2 regions of the Azospira sp. APE16 genome follow, and region 1 is predicted to be linked to the other one. Evidence: predicted binding sites of a transcription regulator. Region 1 holds the regulator's gene; the other holds the start of a gene.
The links. Region 1 encodes FNR, which switches genes on or off when oxygen is low (the NO sensors DNR and NnrR bind a similar motif). Its sites were predicted from a motif close to TTGANCTAGNTCAA; they were not measured.
Positions count from the first base shown of each region.

Region 1 (9,310 bases):
TCTTGATGGCCAGGGAGAGCAGCTGCAGGCGCGTGTCGGCGTTGGGCAGGTCGCTCTCGTTGATGCGCCGCTGGGGCTTGAAGAGGCCCGGCAGGTGGGCATAGTTGTAGATGGAGAGACGCTCCGGGTCCATAGCCAGGACCCGCTCCAGGGTGCGGTTGAAGCCCATCACCGTCTGGTGGGGCAGGCCGTAGATGAGGTCCACGCTGATGGACTTGAAGCCGCTCTTGCGCGCCTGGTCCATCACCGTGAAGGTTTCTTCCTCGGTCTGGATGCGATTGATGGCCTGCTGCACCCGCTCGTCGAAATCCTGGACGCCCAGGCTCATGCGGTTGAAGCCCAGCTCGCCGAGCAGGGCCACGGTGGGCCGGTCCACCTTGCGCGGATCCACTTCGATGGAAATCTCGGCCCCATCCACCAGCTTGAAATGGCGGTGGGTGAGGTCCATCAGCTGGTGCATTTCCTCATGGGAGAGGAAGGTGGGCGTGCCGCCGCCCCAGTGCAGCTGGGAGACTTCCCGATCCCCGTCCAGCAGGTACTCGGCCTGCAGGGCCATCTCCTTGCCCAGGTACTTGATGTACTTGGCGCTGCGGCCGTGATCCTTGGTGATGATCTTGTTACAGGCGCAGTAGTAGCAGATGGTGTTACAGAAGGGGATGTGGAAGTATAATGACAGCGGTCGGCTGATACCGCCGATGTTGCGTTTGCCCAACCACAGCTTCAGGGCCTCGGCATCGAAGGCTTCGACAAAACGGTCAGCCGTCGGATAGGACGTGTAGCGCGGTCCATTGACGTCGAAGCGGCGGATGATCTGGGGATCGAAAACCAGGTTGTTGGCGGTAAATGTCATTGAAAAACAGTCGTTGCAGAACCACACATTAGGTGCGGCTTATTATCGTGGTGCAGGAACTGGGGCACGTTGACCTGGATCAAAGGCTTCCAAAGGGCCTTCCGGCGCAGGTTACCACCATCCGAACGCCCTTGGCCCAGCGAGGAACAGCATGCCGTTGAAGAAGACCAGCGCCCAAGAAATTACCCTGTCGGTCATCAAGACCGCCTGCTCGAACTGTAACCTGCAAGAACTGTGTCTTCCCTACGGTCTCAACGAGACCGAGATGTCCAAGCTGGACGAACTGGTCAGCACCCGCCGCAAGATCAAGCGCGGTGACCACCTGTACCGGGCCGGGGAGGCCTTCGAATCCATCTACGCCATCCGCGCCGGTTTCTTCAAGACCGACGTGCTGCTGGAAGACGGCCGCGACCAGGTCACCGGCTTCCAGATGGCCGGCGAGCTGCTGGGCCTGGACGGCATCAGCACCGAACACCATTCCTGTAACGCGGTGGCCCTGGAAGACAGTGAAGTCTGCATCATCCCCTTCCCCCGCCTGGAAGGCCTGTCCCGGGAGATCGTGGCCCTGCAGCACCACTTCCACAAGGTGATGAGCCGGGAGATCGTGCGCGACCATGGGGTCATGATGCTGCTCGGCACCATGCGGGCAGAAGAACGGCTGGCCGCCTTCCTCCTCAATCTCTCCCAGCGCTTCACCGCCCGCGGCTATTCCCACGCCGAGTTCTACCTGCGCATGACCCGGGAAGAAATCGGCAGCTACCTGGGCCTCAAGCTGGAAACCGTTTCCCGCGCCTTCTCCCGCTTCCAGGAAGAAGGTCTGATCGCCGTGCAGCAGAAGCACATCCGCATCCTGGACATCCCGGGCCTGAAAAAGCTGATGACCCACCAGTCGGCCTGATCCCGGACAAGCGTCAAACAAAAAAGCGGCTCCGCGGAGCCGCTTTTTTTATTGCCCGGATTATTGCCCGGGCTTAGTCCAGGAGTGCCGGCAGTCCTACTGCTCCCCTTCCGGAAACACCGCCCCCCGCCGCGCCGCCATGCTGCGGCCGACGGCGGCCGCCTGCTCGGGGGACAGCAGGCGCCGCCCCAGGGGCAGCAGCTCCCGGGTTTCCAGATCGATGTGTCCCAGATAAAGCTCGGCCAGCCCTTCCACCATGGCCGCCGGCAGGGCCTCGCTGCATTCCCCCGGCTGGGCCGCGACGATGGCCTGCAGGCGGGCCAGCACCTCATCCCGCGCCCGGTCCATGCGCCGGTGATCGGCCAGGATGCGCTCGATGAGGGCCTCCACCTGGGCCGCCACCGCCGCTTCCCGGGCCACCGCCTGGCTCGCCCGCAGGGCGGGAAAGAGGTCATCCTCCTCGTCCGCATGGTGATGGGGAGCGGCCACGGAGAAATAGCGCAGCACGCCCTGGGCCGCCTCCCGGGCAGCCTGGTCAGCGCCGTGCCGGGGCAGGTGCTGCACCAGGCGACGCAGGGTCTCGATCTGGGCCTGGATGCGACCGTGGCAGGCATCCAGCATTTCCAGGGGTTCGTCGAAACTGGGGGCGGCGGCGCCCAACAGGCTGTGGCTCATGCAATTCCTTTCACAGACCGGCGAAGAAGCCGGCGGGATGACGCGTCAGGGCAACGGAAACGATATAGGCGAAACACGACAGGGCCATGACGAAAAAGATGCCCCGCACCGCCTTGCTGCGCCCCCGCTTGAGGGCCACGCTGCCGCAGCCGATGTAGGCCAGCAGGGCCAGCACCTTGGCCGTCAGCCAGCCCTGGACGAAGGGATACTGGCCGGAGAGAAAGGCCAGGGCCAGGGCGCTGCCGAGCAGCAGGGTATCCACCACATGGGGCGCCACCCGCGGCAGGCGCCCCTGCAGTCGAGGCGACTCCTGCAGCATCCAGAATCCGCGCAGGAGGAATCCGAGGCCGGAGAGGACGACGCAGGTGATGTGCAGATGCTTGAGGGCCAGGTACATGGGATGGCTCCGCGATCCGTCAGCCGGGCTGGCCGTCGGGCCGGGGCCGCAGGTACATGGCGCCGTGGCGCCGCACCCACAGGGCGAACACCAGCAGCCAGGCCAGGCTGGCCAGCCACTGCAGGTTGAAGGGGCCGGACAGGGGCAGGAACTCGCCGGCGATGCGCAGCAGGGGCACGCTCTGGAACAGCCAGAACAGGGGCCAGGTGGTCTGATCCCCGGCGTTGATGGGCCGGCCCGAATGCCCCAGGGTGACCCGGGTGACCATGCCCAGCAGCATGGAAACGAAATAGCCGATACTGATGGCGTGCAGGGGCGCCAGGCCGCCGAAGCTGCCGCCCAGCGCCAGGGCCAGTCCCTGGCAGGCATAGAGCACCAGCCCCAGGCCCAGCCAGACGGTGGCGCCATGGATCATGGCCAGCATGGGCACCGCCAGGCTGCGCCGAAGCTGCCACTTCCAGGAGAAATGAATGACCACAGCGGCGGCAACGGCGTCCGGCAGCCACAGGGCTCCGTGCCAGCCGACCAGGGCCAGCAGGGCGTGGCCGAGGAAACAGGCCAGCACCAGCCACAGCAGGGGCATGGGCCGGTAGATGGTGTAGTTCTTCAGCACCGCTGCAGTGAAGAAGGGCAGCATGCGATGGCTGACGATGAAGAACACCGGCAGTAGGCAGCCCCACAGCCCCAGCTCGATGCCGGCCCGCACCCCGTCGCCGGCCATGACCGCCAGGCCCCAGGCATAGGCCCAGAGGGCGACCAGGCCCAGCCCCAGGGCGGCCAGCAACGCGTAGGCGTGGGAACGGTCCGGTGCGAAGCCCCGGGGCTGGGGCCAGGTCACGGCCCGGGCCAGGGCGACCAAGCCCCACAGCCAGCCGAGGGACGCCACCACCAGGCCGGACACGGCCAGGGGCGCCGCCAGCAGGCCGCCCCAGAAGAGCAGCCAGCCGCCGGCCAGCAGAGCGAAGGCCGGCAGGTACTGGCCCCGCGTCAGGGCCGGGGCGCTCACCCACTTGGGCAGGGCCGTCATGAGAAAACCGAAGATGAAGGGCGGGAACAAGCCGAACAGCATCAGGGCCCCATGCAGCCAGATGCCGGGCAGGGCCCAGGCCGGAGCCCCATAGAGGCCGGCATAGCGGCCGCCCAGGTCCACCGCCCAGAACAGCACCGCCAGCAGGCTCTGCAGGGCGCCGAGGGCGAACATGACCCGGTGGGGGGCGCTGAAAAAGGCCTTGAACATGGAATCTCCGAAAAATCAGGCAGCCGTGGCGAGCTGCTCGCCGATATGCCGTAGATGCCGCCGATAGACCTGCAGGCAGCGCCAGAGGTTCACCAGCAGCCACAGGTTGGACAGCAGCAGGGCCAGTCCGGCCGGCCAGGCGAACCAGGCGGGGCGGACCACGGCGGCCAGCAGCAGGACCAGGGAAGCGGCATGGGCCGCCATCTGCCGCGCCATGGCGCTCTCGGCCAGGATGCGCTTCATGTTCGGCGCCAGCACCCGGCCCTGGCCCGCGTTCTGCAGATGCAGCCAGATGAGAAAGGGCACGATTTTGTACAGCATGCCGGTGATCACCGACATGAACCCGCCCACCAGCAGGAGCATGCCCAGCAGCAGGGGCAGCCCGGGCCACAGGCCCAGGGCCGGCCACAGCTGCCCCACCGCCCACAGGGCCGCCCCGCCGACGGCGCAGGCCAGCCCCAGCCGCCAGTAGCGCTGGGTGGCATCGAGCCGGGCCCGCTTGCTGCGCACCAGCAACCACAGGGTCGCCAGGGCAAAGGTGCCGCAACCGGCCGCCACCAGGGCCGCCAGGAGGGGGGCACCGCCCCAGCCGGCCGCCTCGGCGCCGCTCCACAGGGCCAGCAGCAGGAACAGCAGGGGCGCCAGGAGCCGGGTCAGCCAGCCGGGAAAAGCCGGCGTCAGGAGGAACATGGGCACCACCACGTAGGCGACGCCGGACAGCAGCAGCACGCCCCAGCCCACCAGGCCCCAGGCCAGGTGGATGCCGGTGATTTCCAGCAGGGGCCAGGACAGCCCCCAGGCCAGGTTGACCAGCATGGACAGGCCCAGCAGCACCGTCACGCCGAGGCCGGCCACGGCCAGCTTGAGGGCCCACTGGATGGTGCTGCCCATGGGAATCTGGGCCAGGGCCCGGCCGACGGCAACGAGGAAGATGAGGACGCCGCCGCCGAGACACAACAGGGCGCCCTGGAACAGTTCGCTGCGGTAGGTGAGGAAGCCCCCCACCAGGAACAGCAGCCCCAGGGTAAGCAGGCCGTGCACCGCCCGGGCCACGCCCAGGGGCCGGGCCACGCCGGCGCCGGTGGCCACCGGCAGGATCTGCAGCAGGGCGCCGACCATGGTCTGCAACATGAAGCCGGCCGTCAGCAGATGGGTGAAGGCCAGGGCCCCGGCGGTCCAGCGGGAGGCCAGCAGCTCCGGCCCGAGGATCAGCAGGAGCAGGCCGGCGGCCGCCGCGAACAGGGGGGCGCTGAGAAAGAAGCGCAGGGGCGCCGCCAGGGGCGGGGCCTGGTCGAAGGACAGCATGGCTTGCATGGGAAGCGTCCTGGGCGGCGGCGTGACGATCAGCGGCGACGGGCCGGCGCCAGGGACCTCAGGCCGCCACCTTCCAGATGAGAATCTCCACCGTGCCGTCTTCTGCGGTCTGGGAACGGTAGGTATAGCCGTTGTTCACCAGGGTGCGGTACAGGGGATGGGGCTCCCGGTAGAGCAGGAGCAGCATCTTTTCCCCGTCCTTCAGCTCATCCAGGCCCTCCATGGTGCGCACGAAGGGTTCGGGCGGCTCCATCATGCGGGCATCCACCACCAGGGCGGCTTCGTCGCGGGCGCTCATGACTGGGCACTCCCGGTGGTCTTCTGCAGCAGGGGCAGCAGCTCGCCGGCATGCCCGGCCAGATGTTCGTCGCACATGGGATACAAGACGTTTTCTTCCTTCAGGTTGTGCTGCTGCATGAGGATCAGCAGGGTCTCGGCCGCCCCCAGGTAGTCGTCCTGGTCGCCGGCGGCCAGGGCCTGGCGCGCCTCGTCCATGAGACTGCGCATCTGCACATGTTCCAGCCGCATCATCTGGGTGGGCCCCATGCGGATGCCGGTGGCCTGCTCGAAGGCGGGAAAGAGGGTTTCCTCCTCCGCCTGGAAATGGGCCAGGGTGGCCTGGCAGAAATCGGCGAAGAGCCGGGCCGGCAGGGCCGGGTCGGGTTGGGAGAGGGACTGCTCCACGGCCGCGAACAGGTCGTCGCAGCGGCGGTGGTCGCCACTCATGTAGTCTCGGATGGGGGTCATGCCTGCTTCCTCTCTGGGGTTCAGGCGGATTCTGCCCAGCCCGGCAGGAGGACTCCTTGACTGGAATCAAAAGCGCCGGACAGGTGTCCGGCGCCGGGCGAAACAGGAGGGCGGGAGGCCGTTCAGCCGCGCAGGATGCCGACCTGCAGCTCGTCGAACCAGTTGATGAAGCGCTGCACGTCGGCTCCCTGGTAGATGGCGCCGTGCTGGGGGCAGAGCATGTCGATTTCCATCTGGGCCACCCGTTCGCACCAGCGGCGCTTGGCTTCGTTGGAGCCCATCCAGCGGCGGTGGAAGCCTTCGGCGTGCTTGATGTGGCGGTCGAAATCCTCGACGAACAGGCCTGCCTCCTCGGGCGGCAGCAGGGCTGCGCCGACGTCGCCGGAGAAGTACATGCGGGCCTGGCGGTCGTAGAGGTGGAAATTGCCGGAGGAATGCAGGTAGTGGGCCGGCACCGCCGTCAGGGTGAGGCCGTTGAGGCCGATCTCCATACCCTCGTCGGGAATGGGCACGAAGGTGTCGCTGGTGCCGCCGAAATGGGGAATGAAGCTCTCCCAGAGCCAGCTGGTGTAGCAGTGCATCTTGGGATTGAATTCCAGCCACATGGCCAGGGAGGAGATGATGTCCGGGTCCTGGTGGGAAGCGAACAGGCCGACCACTGCGGACGGATCGAACTCGGCCGCCAGGGCGGAGAACACCGCCGGGAAAATCTCGGCGCCGCCCGGGTCCAGGATCAGCCCCTGGACGCCGTTGGCCACCAGGTACTCATTGGTGTCGATGAGGGAGTCGGGACGTTCCGGATCGCGCACGATGGCCACCCACTTGTGGGTGCCGTCCTGAAAGATGGTCTGGGTCTTTTTCATTATCTCCCCCCGAAGAAGCTGGATTTTTTCAGGGTCTCCAGGGAACCGCGGATCTCTTCGACAATGCCGTCGAACTCGCCGGAAACCTGGGCCAGGGCCCCGGCAAAGCTTTGCCCGTAGGCGGCTTCGATCTTGGCCGACTTGGCCAGCACGCCGCCCAGCTCCACCAGCTGGAAAGCATCTTCCAGGGCCAGCTTCAGCTCGCGCCGCAGGCGGGAAAGGGTCTCGCGCCGCACCTGGGCCTCCCGGTCGCGCCGCCGCAGCACCTCTTCCAGGCGGGCGTTGCCGCCGGAAAGCTGGACACCGGCCGCCAGCAGGCGGGAATAGCGGGAATGCTGCAGCAGGCGGGACACTTCCACCACGGAGGCGTGGATCAGCTGGCGCAGGGACTCCATCTGGGTCCGCAGGTCCCGGGAGAAGACTCGCAATTCGTTGGAGAGAACGCCGAAGCCGAGGGCGGCACTGCCGGCCCGCTTGGCCAGGAAGATGGCGTTCAGGGCCATGATGTTGATCTTGAAGGCGACGGCCACCACCGCCTTGATCTGTTCGTTGATGCGCACGATGCGCAGCAGGTCCAGGGACGCCCCGGCAGTTCCTTCCGCGGCACGAATGCCGGAATGGGATGCCGGGTAGGTGTCGGAAACCTGCAGCGCCGTGGAGGTCATGTGAAGACGGGTTTTTCGCCAGTCAGCAGATAATGCATCAATTCTCGCACGGGGCGAATGGCGGAACCAAACGGCAGGCTGGAGGCGCCGCGGAAGAAAAGGCCCTTCTGCACGTCGCCGGTGACGGCGGCAGCCAACTGGTTGTCGATGCAGAACTGGCCATGCTTGGGGTTGCTGTCCCGCAGGCCGCACTGCAGCAGGCAGTCCCAGGCCAGGGTGCATTTGTGCTCCTTGCCGGCGGCGGCAGCCATGAGCTTTTCTTCCCGGTTCAGGTACTTTTCCAGCCAGGGGGTCTTCACTGCCCGGGCCGGCAGGCCGGCACAGCTCATGAAGTCCACCACGTCCTTGTCCTTGGCGCCGGCCAGGACCTTCTTGAATTCGATGTCGGCGTCGCCCTCTTCGGCCACGGCGAAGGCACTGCCCAGCTGCACGGCGGCAGCGCCCATGTCGATCAGCTCCCGCACCCGTTCGTGGCTGTTGATGCCGCCAGCCGGAATCAGGGGAATCTTCTCGGAAGCAATGCCCATTTCCTCGAAGGCTTCCAGCACGCCGGGGATGACCACCTCGAAGTTGAAGCGGGGATCGTTCACATCCTCCTTCTTGGCGGCACCCAGGTGGCCGCCGGCGTAGCGGGGATGTTCGATGACGATGGCGTCGGGGAGGCGGTTCTTGCGCATCCATTTCTTCAGCAGCAGCACGATGCCGCGCACGTCGGAAAGAATGGGCACCAGGGCCACGTCCGGGTAGCCCTCGGTCAATTCGGGCAGATCCAGGGGCAGGCCGGCACCCATGACGATGGCCTCGGCGCCGGACTGACAGGACTGACGCACGTAATCCTGGTACTGGGTCACCGCCCGCATGACGTTCACGGCGATGACGCCGCGGCCCTGGGCGATGTCCTGGGCCATCTTGATTTCCCGGTCGAGGGCGATCAGGTTGGCCTTTTCGATGGCTTCCCGGTTGCGGGAACGGCCGGTCTCGGCCATCAGGTCCGGGTGGTGGCGGCGCAGATCGACGCTGGCGATGGTCCCCACCCCGTTGAGGGAGGCGACGGTACCAGCCAGGCGGTGGGCGGAAATACCGACCCCCATTCCCCCCTGGACGATGGGCACCAGGGTCTTACCTTTGATTTTGAGAGGGGGGAAAGCGGTGGAGCTCATCGAGTCTGGGGCCTAAAAACAAAGCCGCCCACGATATCACAATCCGGGATGCTTGGCTTGATCTGGATTAAGCCTTTTGTCGTAGCTCCCCCGCCGGGCTTTCCCCTTCCCATGCCTGCCTCAGGGTTCCAGCACGTAGGTGCCCGGCGCCGGCGCCAGGGCCGGAAAATCCTTGTGGGGCTTGGGCGGGGCCACCAGGGCGCCACTCTTGGGCACCAGCCACTGCACCCAGTCCTCCCACCAGCTGCCAGGACGCTTCTCGGCCGCCGCTTCCCAACGCTCGATATTCTCGCCCCGCTCCGGCTCGCCCACCCAGTAGCTGCGCTTGGGCGGATTCACCGGCGGATTGACGATACCGAGGATGTGGCCGGAAGTGGACAGCACGAACCGGGTCGGCGCACTGACGTACTTGCGGATGCGATAGCACTGGCGCCAGGGGGCGATATGGTCGTCCTCCGCCGTCACTGCATAGAGAGGCTGGGTGATGCGTTCCAGGTCGATGGC
Region 1 covers NZ_CP179682.1:2,921,894-2,931,203, forward strand. The annotation lists gene hemN (oxygen-independent coproporphyrinogen III oxidase) at 1-850, opposite strand, end outside; gene fnr (fumarate/nitrate reduction transcriptional regulator Fnr) at 1,002-1,748, shown strand; gene ACLSSQ_RS13945 (hemerythrin domain-containing protein) at 1,845-2,423, opposite strand; gene ACLSSQ_RS13950 (SirB2 family protein) at 2,434-2,820, opposite strand; gene ACLSSQ_RS13955 (NnrS family protein) at 2,840-4,057, opposite strand; gene ACLSSQ_RS13960 (hypothetical protein) at 4,073-5,371, opposite strand; gene ACLSSQ_RS13965 (DUF2249 domain-containing protein) at 5,430-5,669, opposite strand; gene ACLSSQ_RS13970 (hemerythrin domain-containing protein) at 5,666-6,118, opposite strand; gene ACLSSQ_RS13975 (MBL fold metallo-hydrolase) at 6,241-6,981, opposite strand; gene ACLSSQ_RS13980 (chemotaxis protein) at 6,981-7,646, opposite strand; gene ACLSSQ_RS13985 (NAD(P)H-dependent flavin oxidoreductase) at 7,643-8,806, opposite strand; gene ACLSSQ_RS13990 (PHA/PHB synthase family protein) at 8,927-9,310, opposite strand, start outside.

Region 2 (9,310 bases), 1.6 Mb from region 1:
TTTGTCGCCCTGGACGAGGTCTTCGTCGAAGGCATGGTGCACGTTTCCGAACTGGGCGAGGACTACTTCCACTTCGAGCCGGCCAAGCACCAGATGCTGGGCGAACGCAGCGGCAAGCGCTTCCGCCTCGGCGACCGCCTGCGGGTGAAGCTGGTACGGGCCGACCTGGAGTCCGGCCGCATCGACTTCATCCTGGCCCAGGAAAAGAAGGATGGTCCGGCCGGCGACGACGAGGTGGTGACCTGGCGCAAGAACACCACGGGCAAGCCAGCCCTGGGGGCAGCTGCTCCGCAAGGCAAGCCCCGTGCGGGTTCCGGCGGTGGCAAGCCCGGCAAGTCCGCCCCTGGCGGCAAAGCGGGCGGTCCGGGTCAGGGCGGTCATCGCGGCAAGAGTCCGGCCGCTGCCAAGACGGGCGCTCCCAAGCGGAGCGGCAAGGGCGGGGCGAAGGGCGGCAGCAAGTCCGCCAGCAGGGGCGGCGCCAACAACGGCGGCCGCAAGGGGCGCTAGGCCCCGTTGCCGTGTCTCAGGTCTGGCCGGCGAGTCCCGCCGGCAGGGCCTGGGCCCAGCCCAGCTCGGCCACCAGCCGGGCGAAATCGCCCTCCAGGGGCGCTTCCAGCAGCAGGGGGGCGCCGCTGGCCGGGTGTCTCACTTCCAGACGCAGGCAGGCCAGCAGCAGGCGCGGGCAGGCGAAGTGCTGGGCGAAGAAGCGGTTGTGCTTGCCCTTGCCGTAGGTGGCGTCGCCGATGATGGGATGGGCGATGTGCTTGAGATGGCGCCGCAGCTGGTGCTGCCGGCCGGTGGCCGGCTCCAGTTCAAGCAGGGCGTAGCGGCTGCTGGGATAGCGGTCCACCGCCAGCGGCAGTTCCACCGTGGCCAGGCGCCGGTAGCGGGTGAGGGCGGCCTGGGGCTCCCGGTTCATGCGCTCCCCCTGCCATTCCCCGTCGTCGAACTGGCGGCTGAGGGCATGGTCGATGACGCCGGCTTCCTCCGGATGGCCGCGCACCACCGCCACATAGGTCTTGTGCACCGTCTGGGCCTCGAACTGGCGCCCCAGTTCCCGGGCCATGTCGCTGCTGAGGGCGAACAGCAGCACGCCGGAAGTGCCCCGGTCCAGGCGATGGGCCGGGTAGACCCACTGGCCGATCTGGTCCCGCAGCAGCTGCACGGCGAAGCGGGTCTCGTGCCGGTCCACCAGGGAGCGGTGCACCAGCAGGCCGGGGGGCTTGTGGATGGCGATCAGGTGCTCGTCGCGGTAGATAATCGGCAGCATCCGCTCGGTTTTCCTCGGTAACGGTGGTGGCAAAGGGGAGGGGCATCCTAGCAGGAATTGCTGCCCGAGGGCTTCCCGCCGGCCTCTCCGTATCCGCCGAAGGCCGCCCTGGCGCCCATCCCGCAGCTGTCTTGATGCGTATCAACGACGCCCCATTTCTTCCCGCGTTCAATGGCAGCCACGATCTCCAGGGAAGAAAAAATGTTCCGCATCTCCCAATTCATGGACGAGCTGGTGACCCCCAGCACCGTCGGCCCCCGCCGCAATCCGCCCGGGCCGGTGGTGATCTGGAACCTGGTGCGCCGCTGCAACCTCACCTGCAAGCACTGCTACTCCATCTCCGCCGACAAGGATTTTCCCGGCGAACTGAACACCGAGCAGGTGTTCACCGTGATGGACGACCTCAAGGCCTTCCGCGTGCCGGTGCTGATCCTCTCCGGCGGCGAGCCCCTGCTGCGGCCCGACATCTTCGACATCGCCCGCCGCGCCAAGGGCATGGGCTTCTACGTCGGCCTTTCCTCCAACGGCACCCTCATCAACGAAGCCAATATCGACGCCATCGCCGACATCGGCTTCGACTACGTGGGCGTCAGCCTGGACGGCATCAAGGAGACCCACGACAGGTTCCGCCGCCTGGAAGGGGCTTTCGACGCCTCCCTGGCCGGCATCCGCCTGTGCAAGGAACAGGGCATCAAGGTGGGCGTGCGCTACACCATGACCCAGGACAACGCCCACGACCTGCCCGGCCTGCTCAAGCTGATCGAGGCCGAGGGCATCGACAAGTTCTACTTCTCCCACCTCAACTACGCCGGCCGGGGCAACAAGAACCGGGCCACCGACACCCATCACCTGGCCACCCGCCAGGCCATGGACCTGCTTCTGGACACCTGCTGGGAATACAGCCAAATGAGCCGGCAGGGTGGCCCGCACAAGGAATTCGTCACCGGCAACAACGACGCCGACGGCGTGTACCTGCTGCGCTGGGTGGCCCGCCGCTTCCCGGACAAGGTCTCCCACATCCGCGCCAAGCTGGAGCAGTGGGGCGGCAACGCCAGCGGCGTCAATGTGGCCAACATCGACAACCTGGGCAATGTGCATCCGGACACCATGTGGTGGCACCACACCCTGGGCAACGTCAAGGAGCGGCCCTTCTCCACCTTGTGGAACGATCTCTCCGACCCCCTCATGGCCGGCCTCAAGCAGCACCCGCGGCCCGTGGAGGGGCGCTGCGGCGCCTGCGCCTACCTCAACATCTGCAACGGCAACACCCGGGTGCGGGCCCAGCAGCTGACCGGCAATCCCTGGGCCGAAGACCCGGCCTGCTATCTCAGCGACGAAGAAATCGGCGTCAAAAAGGTAACCGAGGTATCCCTATGAAAACCTGCGTCCAGGCCGCCAGGCGGCCATCCTCCCTGGCCTTCTGGCTGTTTTCCGTGCCCCTGGGCCTGGGGGCGTTGTGGCTGGCCAGCCGGCCGGCCCACGCCGCCGATGCCAACGCCCCGGCCCTGTTCCAGCAGCACTGCGCCGCCTGCCACGGTGCCGACCGCCTGGGGGGCATGGGCCCGGCCCTGCTGCCGGAAAACCTGGAACGGCTGAGAAAGGCCGAAGCCCTCAAGACCATCAGGGAAGGCCGGGCCGCCACCCAGATGCCGGCCTTCAAGGACCAGCTGAGCGAGGCCGACATCGCCGCCCTGGCCGACTACGCCTACGCCCCGGTGAACCCCAAGCCCACCTGGACGGAGAAGGACATCCGCGCCTCCCGCATCCAGCATGTGGACGAGAAGACCCTCTCGCCCAAGCCGGTGTTCAAGGCCGACCCCATGAACCTCTTCGTGGTGGTGGAAGGGGGCGACCATCACGTCTCCATCCTCGACGGCGACAAGCTGGAGCCCATCCACCGCTTCCAGTCCCGCTACGCCCTCCACGGCGGGCCCAAGTTCTCCCCCGACGGCCGCTTCGTGTATTTCGCCTCCCGGGACGGCTGGCTGACCAAGTTCGACCTGTGGAACCTGAAAGTGGTGGCCGAGGTGCGGGCCGGCATCAACACCCGCAACGCCGCCGTCTCCGGCGACGGCAAGTACGTCATGGCCGCCAACTACCTGCCCCAGGATCTGGTGCTGTTCGACGCCGACCTCAACCTGATCAAGGTGATGGAGGCGAAGAGCGCCGACGGCAAGGAAAGCTCCCGGGTCTCCGCGGTGTACGACGCCGCCCCGCGCAAGAGCTTCGTCGCCGCCATGAAGGACATGCCCGAGGTCTGGGAAATCAGCTACGACCCGGAAGCCCATCCCATCTACGACGGCCTGGTGCACGACTACCAGTACAAGGAAGGGGTCTCGGTGCCCGGCTTCCTCAACCCCCGCCGCACCCGCCTCACCGATTCCCTGGACGATTTCTTCTTCGACCAGAGCTATTCCGAGGTGATGGGCACCAGCCGGGAAGGCAAGGGCCAGGTGGTGAACCTGGATGCCCGGCGCAAGGTCTCCGAACTGCAGCTCTCCGGCATGCCCCACCTGGGCTCCGGCATCACCTGGAACTGGCAGGGGCGCACCGTGATGGCCTCCACCAACCTCAAGGAAGGCAAGGTGACGGTGATCGACATGAAGGACTGGAAACCGGTGAAGGACATCGTCACCCGGGGAGCCGGCTTCTTCCTGCGCAGCCACGAGAACAGCCGCTACGCCTTCGTCGATTCCATGATGAGCCCGGCCAAGGACACCCTGCAGGTGATCGACAAGGACAAGCTGGAGATCGTCAAGGAACTCAAGCCCGTCCCCGGCAAGACCCTGGCCCACATCGAGTTCACCAAGGACGGCCGTTATGCCCTGGCCAGCCTGTGGGAGATGGATGGCGCCCTGATCATCTACGACGCCAGGACCCTGGAAGAGGTGAAGCGCCTGCCCATGAAGAAGCCCGTGGGCAAGTACAACGTGTGGAACAAGATCACCCGTTCCGAAGGCACCAGCCACTAGGCTGGGCTCGGCAGTCCGGGCTCCGTCGCTCGGGGTCCGCTGCGGGCCCTCCGCTTGCCGCTACGGCGGTGGGGATGGCCTGAGTAAGGGGTGATGGGAAGGGGGGCTGCCCGGCCGGGCAGCAGCGCCCTGGATGTGACCAGGGGAGGCAGGGGCCCGGTAACCCGGGAGCTGTTCCGTCAGAGCCGCTGCAACAGCTTTTCCAGGGCCCGGTGCACCGTTTCCGCCTTGAAGGGCTTGACGATGTAGCCCTGGATGCCGGTCTGGATCAGTTCCCGCACCCGGTTCTGGTCCGCTTCCACGGTGACCATGATCACCGGCATCTGGTGGCCCGCCGCCCGCAGGGCGCGGACGAACTGGCCGCCATCCATGACCGGCATGTTCCAGTCGCTGACGATGGCGTCGATGCCGCCGGCCTGCACCATCTCCAGGCCGGCCTGGCCGTGGGAAGCCTGCTTGACGGCAAAGCCCACCTCCTGGGCGATGGCGGTGAGGATGCCGCGCATGGACTCCACGTCGTCCACCACCAGGAGGGTCTTGGCTGCCATGGCCGGAGCTGACGCCGCCTAGAGGGCGGCGTTCTGGCTTTCGATGTAGGCGAACAGCTCGTCGTACATTTCCACCAGGGCATCCCGCTCGGCGCTGCCTTCGGTCCACTTGCGGGTGGCGGCCAGTTCCAGGGCCGCCCGTTCGGTGGCGGAGCGGCTCGCGATTTCCACCTGCTCGCCGTTGATGATGGCATTGACGTCGGCCCGGGCCTTCTGGGCCAGGGACACCATGCGCATGGAGGTTTCCATCCTGCCGGCACCCTGGCCGATGGTGCCCGCCAGTTCCTCCACCACGGAGGCGGAGCTGGCGGAGCCGGCCAGTTCCTGGCTGAAGGTGTCGGCGGTGCCGCGGGCGTCGGAGACGGCGCCCCCCAGTTCTTCCATGCGCCGGGAGACGTCTTCCATGGCGCCGGAAACGTCGCCGATGGCCTGGGTGATCTCCACCGCGGCCTTCTGGGACTGGTCGGCCAGCTTGCGCACCTCGTCGGCCACCACGGCAAAGCCGCGGCCCGTCTCGCCGGCCCGGGCCGCCTCGATGGCGGCGTTGAGGGCCAGCAGGTTGGTCTGCTTGGCGATGGCGTCGATGTGGCCGGTCAGCTGGCGGATGGCGTTGGTCTTGCCGTCCAGCTCGTGCAGGGCTTCGGCGCTGTGCTGGGCCGAGGTCTGGGCCTGACCGAGGGCGGCGGACATGGATTCGGCGGCGCCGGACATGGCGCCGGCGGATTCGGCGAAGGCCCGGGCCAGGGATTCGGCCTGGGCCGATTCCTGGGCCACGGTTTCCAGGGCCTCGCTGACCCGGCCGATGGCGGTGGACAGGCCCCGTTCCGAACGCAGGAAGATTTTCGACAGCAGGGCCTCCCGGGCCACGGATTCCCGGGCCTCGTCGAGGCGGTCGAGCATGCCCTGCATCTGTTCCAGCACGTCGCGGAAGGTGCCGTGCAGGCCCGCGGTGTGCAGGCGGCGCCAGGGGCGGCCCTGGGTCGAGGCAGCCATGGCGCCGAGCATTTCGCGGAAGGCGGTTTCGGTCTGGTCCAGGGCCGAGTTGATGCTGATGCGGATGGCGTCGAGCTGGGGATCGTCGATGCTGCGGGGCATACGCTCCACCAGCAGGCCGTTCTGCACCTTGTCCATCAGGGCGTTCAGCTCTTTCAGGCGCTCCTGGCGGGAGGCGGCGGGCAGGACCAGCAGCAGGGCCGCCAGCAGCAGGGCCGGCAGGGCGTAGAGCGGGTCGAGGAAGGCCAGGCCGGCACCGGCCAGCACCAGGATCAGGAGCGGCCAGCGCCGCTTGTCAAAGTGAGAGAACCAGCTGTTCATAGCTCATTCCGGAAGATTGCAGGAGGTCGGTCAGCACCTTGGTGCCGGCGGCGATGGCGTCTTTGCTGCCGGCGGCCTTTTCGGCCGCCAGCATCTGCTGGTACACCGGCACGATCTTGTCGATGGCGCTGCGCCTGGGGCAGCGGCGCACCGAGTAGTAGCCGACGATGTCGCCCTTGGGGCCGAAGTCCGGGGTGATGTGGGCGAAGACCCAGTAGAAGCTGCCGTCCTTGGACATGTTCTTCACGTAGGCGAAGATTTCCCGGCCCGACTTGAGGGTGTCCCACACCAGGTTGAAGGCGGCCCGGGGCATGTCCGGGTGGCGGATGATGTTGTGCTGGGTGCCCAGCAGCTCGGCTTCGCTGTAGCCGGAAAACTCGATGAAAATCTCGTTGCCGTAGGTGATGCGGCCGCTCAGGTCGGTCTTGCTGACGATGAAATCGTTGTCGCGCATGACCCGTTCCCGGTTGGTGGGAACGATGGATTTATCCTTCATTTTTGTCTCGCTCCTCGTCTGGAAGAAGCTATACCTCCCGGGGCCGTAATCTACCTTGTGGCACGGGGATTGGAAAGCTTGCGGGGCCGATATTTGCCTTTTGCCGGGGCCCTGTCGGCAAATGTCCGGGGCAGGCTCTCCGCTTTGCCCCACAATAGCTTTCCAGGCGGTGCCCGCCCCCTTCGGCGGGAGCCTTTTTTGGCCTGGGGACGAAAGGTGCCAGGATCATGATCGAATCCATTTTGTTGACGGCAGTACGGGTATGCACTTTCGGCGCCGGCCGGGCCCTGACTAATGCCAGCGGCTTTTTCTTCGCCCCGGACGAGAGTCGCCTGTTTCTCGTCACCAGCCGCCATGTGCTGTGCGATGCCGCCAGCGGCCACCATCCGGAGCGCATCGAGATCGAGCTGCATACCGATCCGGCCAACCTGGCCGCCGCCACCGGCTTTTCCATTCCCCTCTACCGGGACGGCCGCAGCCTGTGGCGCCAGGGCGAGGACGGGGCCGGGGAGATCGACGTGGCGGCGATCGAGATCGAGCGGGCGGCCCTGCCGCCGACCACGCTCCATGCCGCCTTCACGCCGGCCCACCTGGCTGGCCGCCGGGACCGGGTGGAGGTGGGCAGTTCCCTGCTCATCGTCGGCTTCCCCCTGGGCTTCCACGACCAGCTGCACCACATGCCGGTGGCGCGCCAGGCGGTGGTGGCCTCGTCCTTCGGCCTGCGCTTCCAGGGCCAGGGCTATTTCCTCACCGATGCCCGCACCCACCGCGGCACCAGTGGTGCGCCGGTGGTGATGCGTCTGCCCGACGGCGACGGGAGTCGGGGCGAGTTGCCCTGGCTGCTGCTCGGCGTGCATTCGGCCCGGCTCGATGCGGGCGGACGGGATGCGGAGGTGGATGAGGCCCTGGGCCTCAACTGCGCCTGGTATGCGGACATCCTCCTGACCCTGACCCGGGACTGAGTCGGGCGCGGCCTAGGGCGACGCCAGACGCAGGGCCTCCACGTCGGGAATGTGGATGGTGCGGCCGTCCACCACCACCAGGCCGCGGCCGGCCAGGTCGTGCAGGATGCGGGAGAAGTGTTCCTGGGTCAGGTTGAGGCGGGAGGCGATGTTGCCCTTGCTGCTGGGCAGGCGCACCACGGCCTGACGCGGACAGTTGCCGCTGCCGGCCTCCGGCGCCTCGGCGCCGCGCAGCAGGAAGCCGACGATGCGCTCCCAGCCGGACTGCAGGGAATAGGCTTCCACATCCACCACCCGGTGGTGCAGGCGGCGGGAGAGGCTGCTGATCATTTTGCGGCACAGCAGGGGGTCCTGGTCCATTTCGTGGAACAGCACCAGCTTGGAAATGTGCAGCAGGCGGGAGCGGGTCAGGGCCTGGGCGAAGAGGGCGTAGGGCTTTTCCATGAACATCACCGCCTCGCCGAAGGTCTGGCCCGGGTGGATCAGTTCCACCACCTTTTCGTTGCCCTGGTTGGAATTGAAGGCCAGCTTCACCTGCCCCGCCAGCAGCAGGTGGAAGCCGCGGCAGGGATCGCCCTTGTGGAAGAGGATGTCGCCGCGGCCGGCCTCGACCTCGCGCACGCCCCGGGCCAGGCGCTCCAGGTCGGGCTCCTCCAGTTCGGCGAAGAGGCTGGTTTCCCGCAGCAGGGCGATGATGCGGGGATCGGGCGGGGTGCCCGAATCCGGGGGCAGGAGGCAGGTGCTGTTGTTCATGGGCTTACCTTCGTTTCCTGGGAGGCGGTGGGTCAGCGCGTCAGTTGGGCGTAAAGCAGGGGCAGGCGGCGGGGCAGTTCCTCCGGCTTGCGGATCACCGCGTAGCCGGCGGGGCCGAACAGGTGGGGCAGGTAGGAGGCCCCTTCCCGGTCGATGGTGACGCAGAAGGGCTGCAGGCCCAGCTTGCGCGCCTCGATGATGGCCATGCGGGTGTCCTCGATGCCGTAGCGGCCGTCGTAGATATCCAGGTCGTTGGGCTTGCCGTCGGAGAGGATCAGCAGCACCCGGCGGCTGGCCGGCTGCCGCGCCAGCTGGCTGGAGGCATGGCGGATGGCGGCGCCGAGGCGGGTGTAGTAGCCGGGCTTGAGGGCCAGGATGCGGCCCCGGGCGGCGGCGTCGAACTTCTGGCCGAAATCCTTGAGGCGGGAGAAGCGCACCTGGCTGCGCTTCAAGGAGGAGAAACCGCACAGGGCGAAGGCGTCGCCGGTGGCGCCCATGGCGGTGCCGAACAGCAGCAGGGCGTCCTTGACCACGTCGATGACCCGGGCCTCGTCGCTGACCCAGGTGTCGGTGGACAGGGAGAGGTCGGCCAGCACCAGGCAGGCCAGGTCCCGCTCCCGCTTTTCCAGGGAGAGGTAGAGGTTGTCCGTGGGGTGGCCGCCGGTGGCCCGGTCGGCGTGGGCGCGCACTGCCGCATCCACGTCCAGTTCCTGGCCGTCGGGCTGGCCCTTGAGCCAGCGCCGGGCCGGCAGCAGGGCGGCGAACTGCTGGTGCAGGCGGCGGGCGGTGCGGGCGAGGCGGTGCGGCAGGGCGCTGTCGCTGGCGGCCTGGGGCGTCACTTCCAGCAGGCGCACATGCTCCTCCAGCAGCTGGCCCTTGCGGTAGTCCCATTCGGGCAGGGGAATGCCGTCGCCCAGGATCACGTCGTCCTCGGCGGCAGAGGGCAGGTCCAGGTCGAAGCGCACCTTGGAGGCCACCTTCTCGCTGTCGTCGGC
Region 2 covers NZ_CP179682.1:1,353,125-1,362,434, forward strand. The annotation lists gene rnr (ribonuclease R) at 1-507, shown strand, start outside; gene ACLSSQ_RS06620 (tRNA pseudouridine(65) synthase TruC) at 524-1,270, opposite strand; gene nirJ (heme d1 biosynthesis radical SAM protein NirJ) at 1,472-2,647, shown strand; gene ACLSSQ_RS06630 (cytochrome D1 domain-containing protein) at 2,644-4,242, shown strand; gene ACLSSQ_RS06635 (response regulator) at 4,422-4,790, opposite strand; gene ACLSSQ_RS06640 (methyl-accepting chemotaxis protein) at 4,809-6,104, opposite strand; gene ACLSSQ_RS06645 (PAS domain-containing protein) at 6,079-6,600, opposite strand; gene ACLSSQ_RS06650 (S1 family peptidase) at 6,828-7,562, shown strand; gene ACLSSQ_RS06655 (Crp/Fnr family transcriptional regulator) at 7,575-8,315, opposite strand; gene ACLSSQ_RS06660 (nitric oxide reductase activation protein NorD) at 8,348-9,310, opposite strand, start outside.
Region 2: nirJ (heme d1 biosynthesis radical SAM protein NirJ) is a predicted target of FNR. The motif match lies at 1,402-1,415, and genes of this name have one in related genera.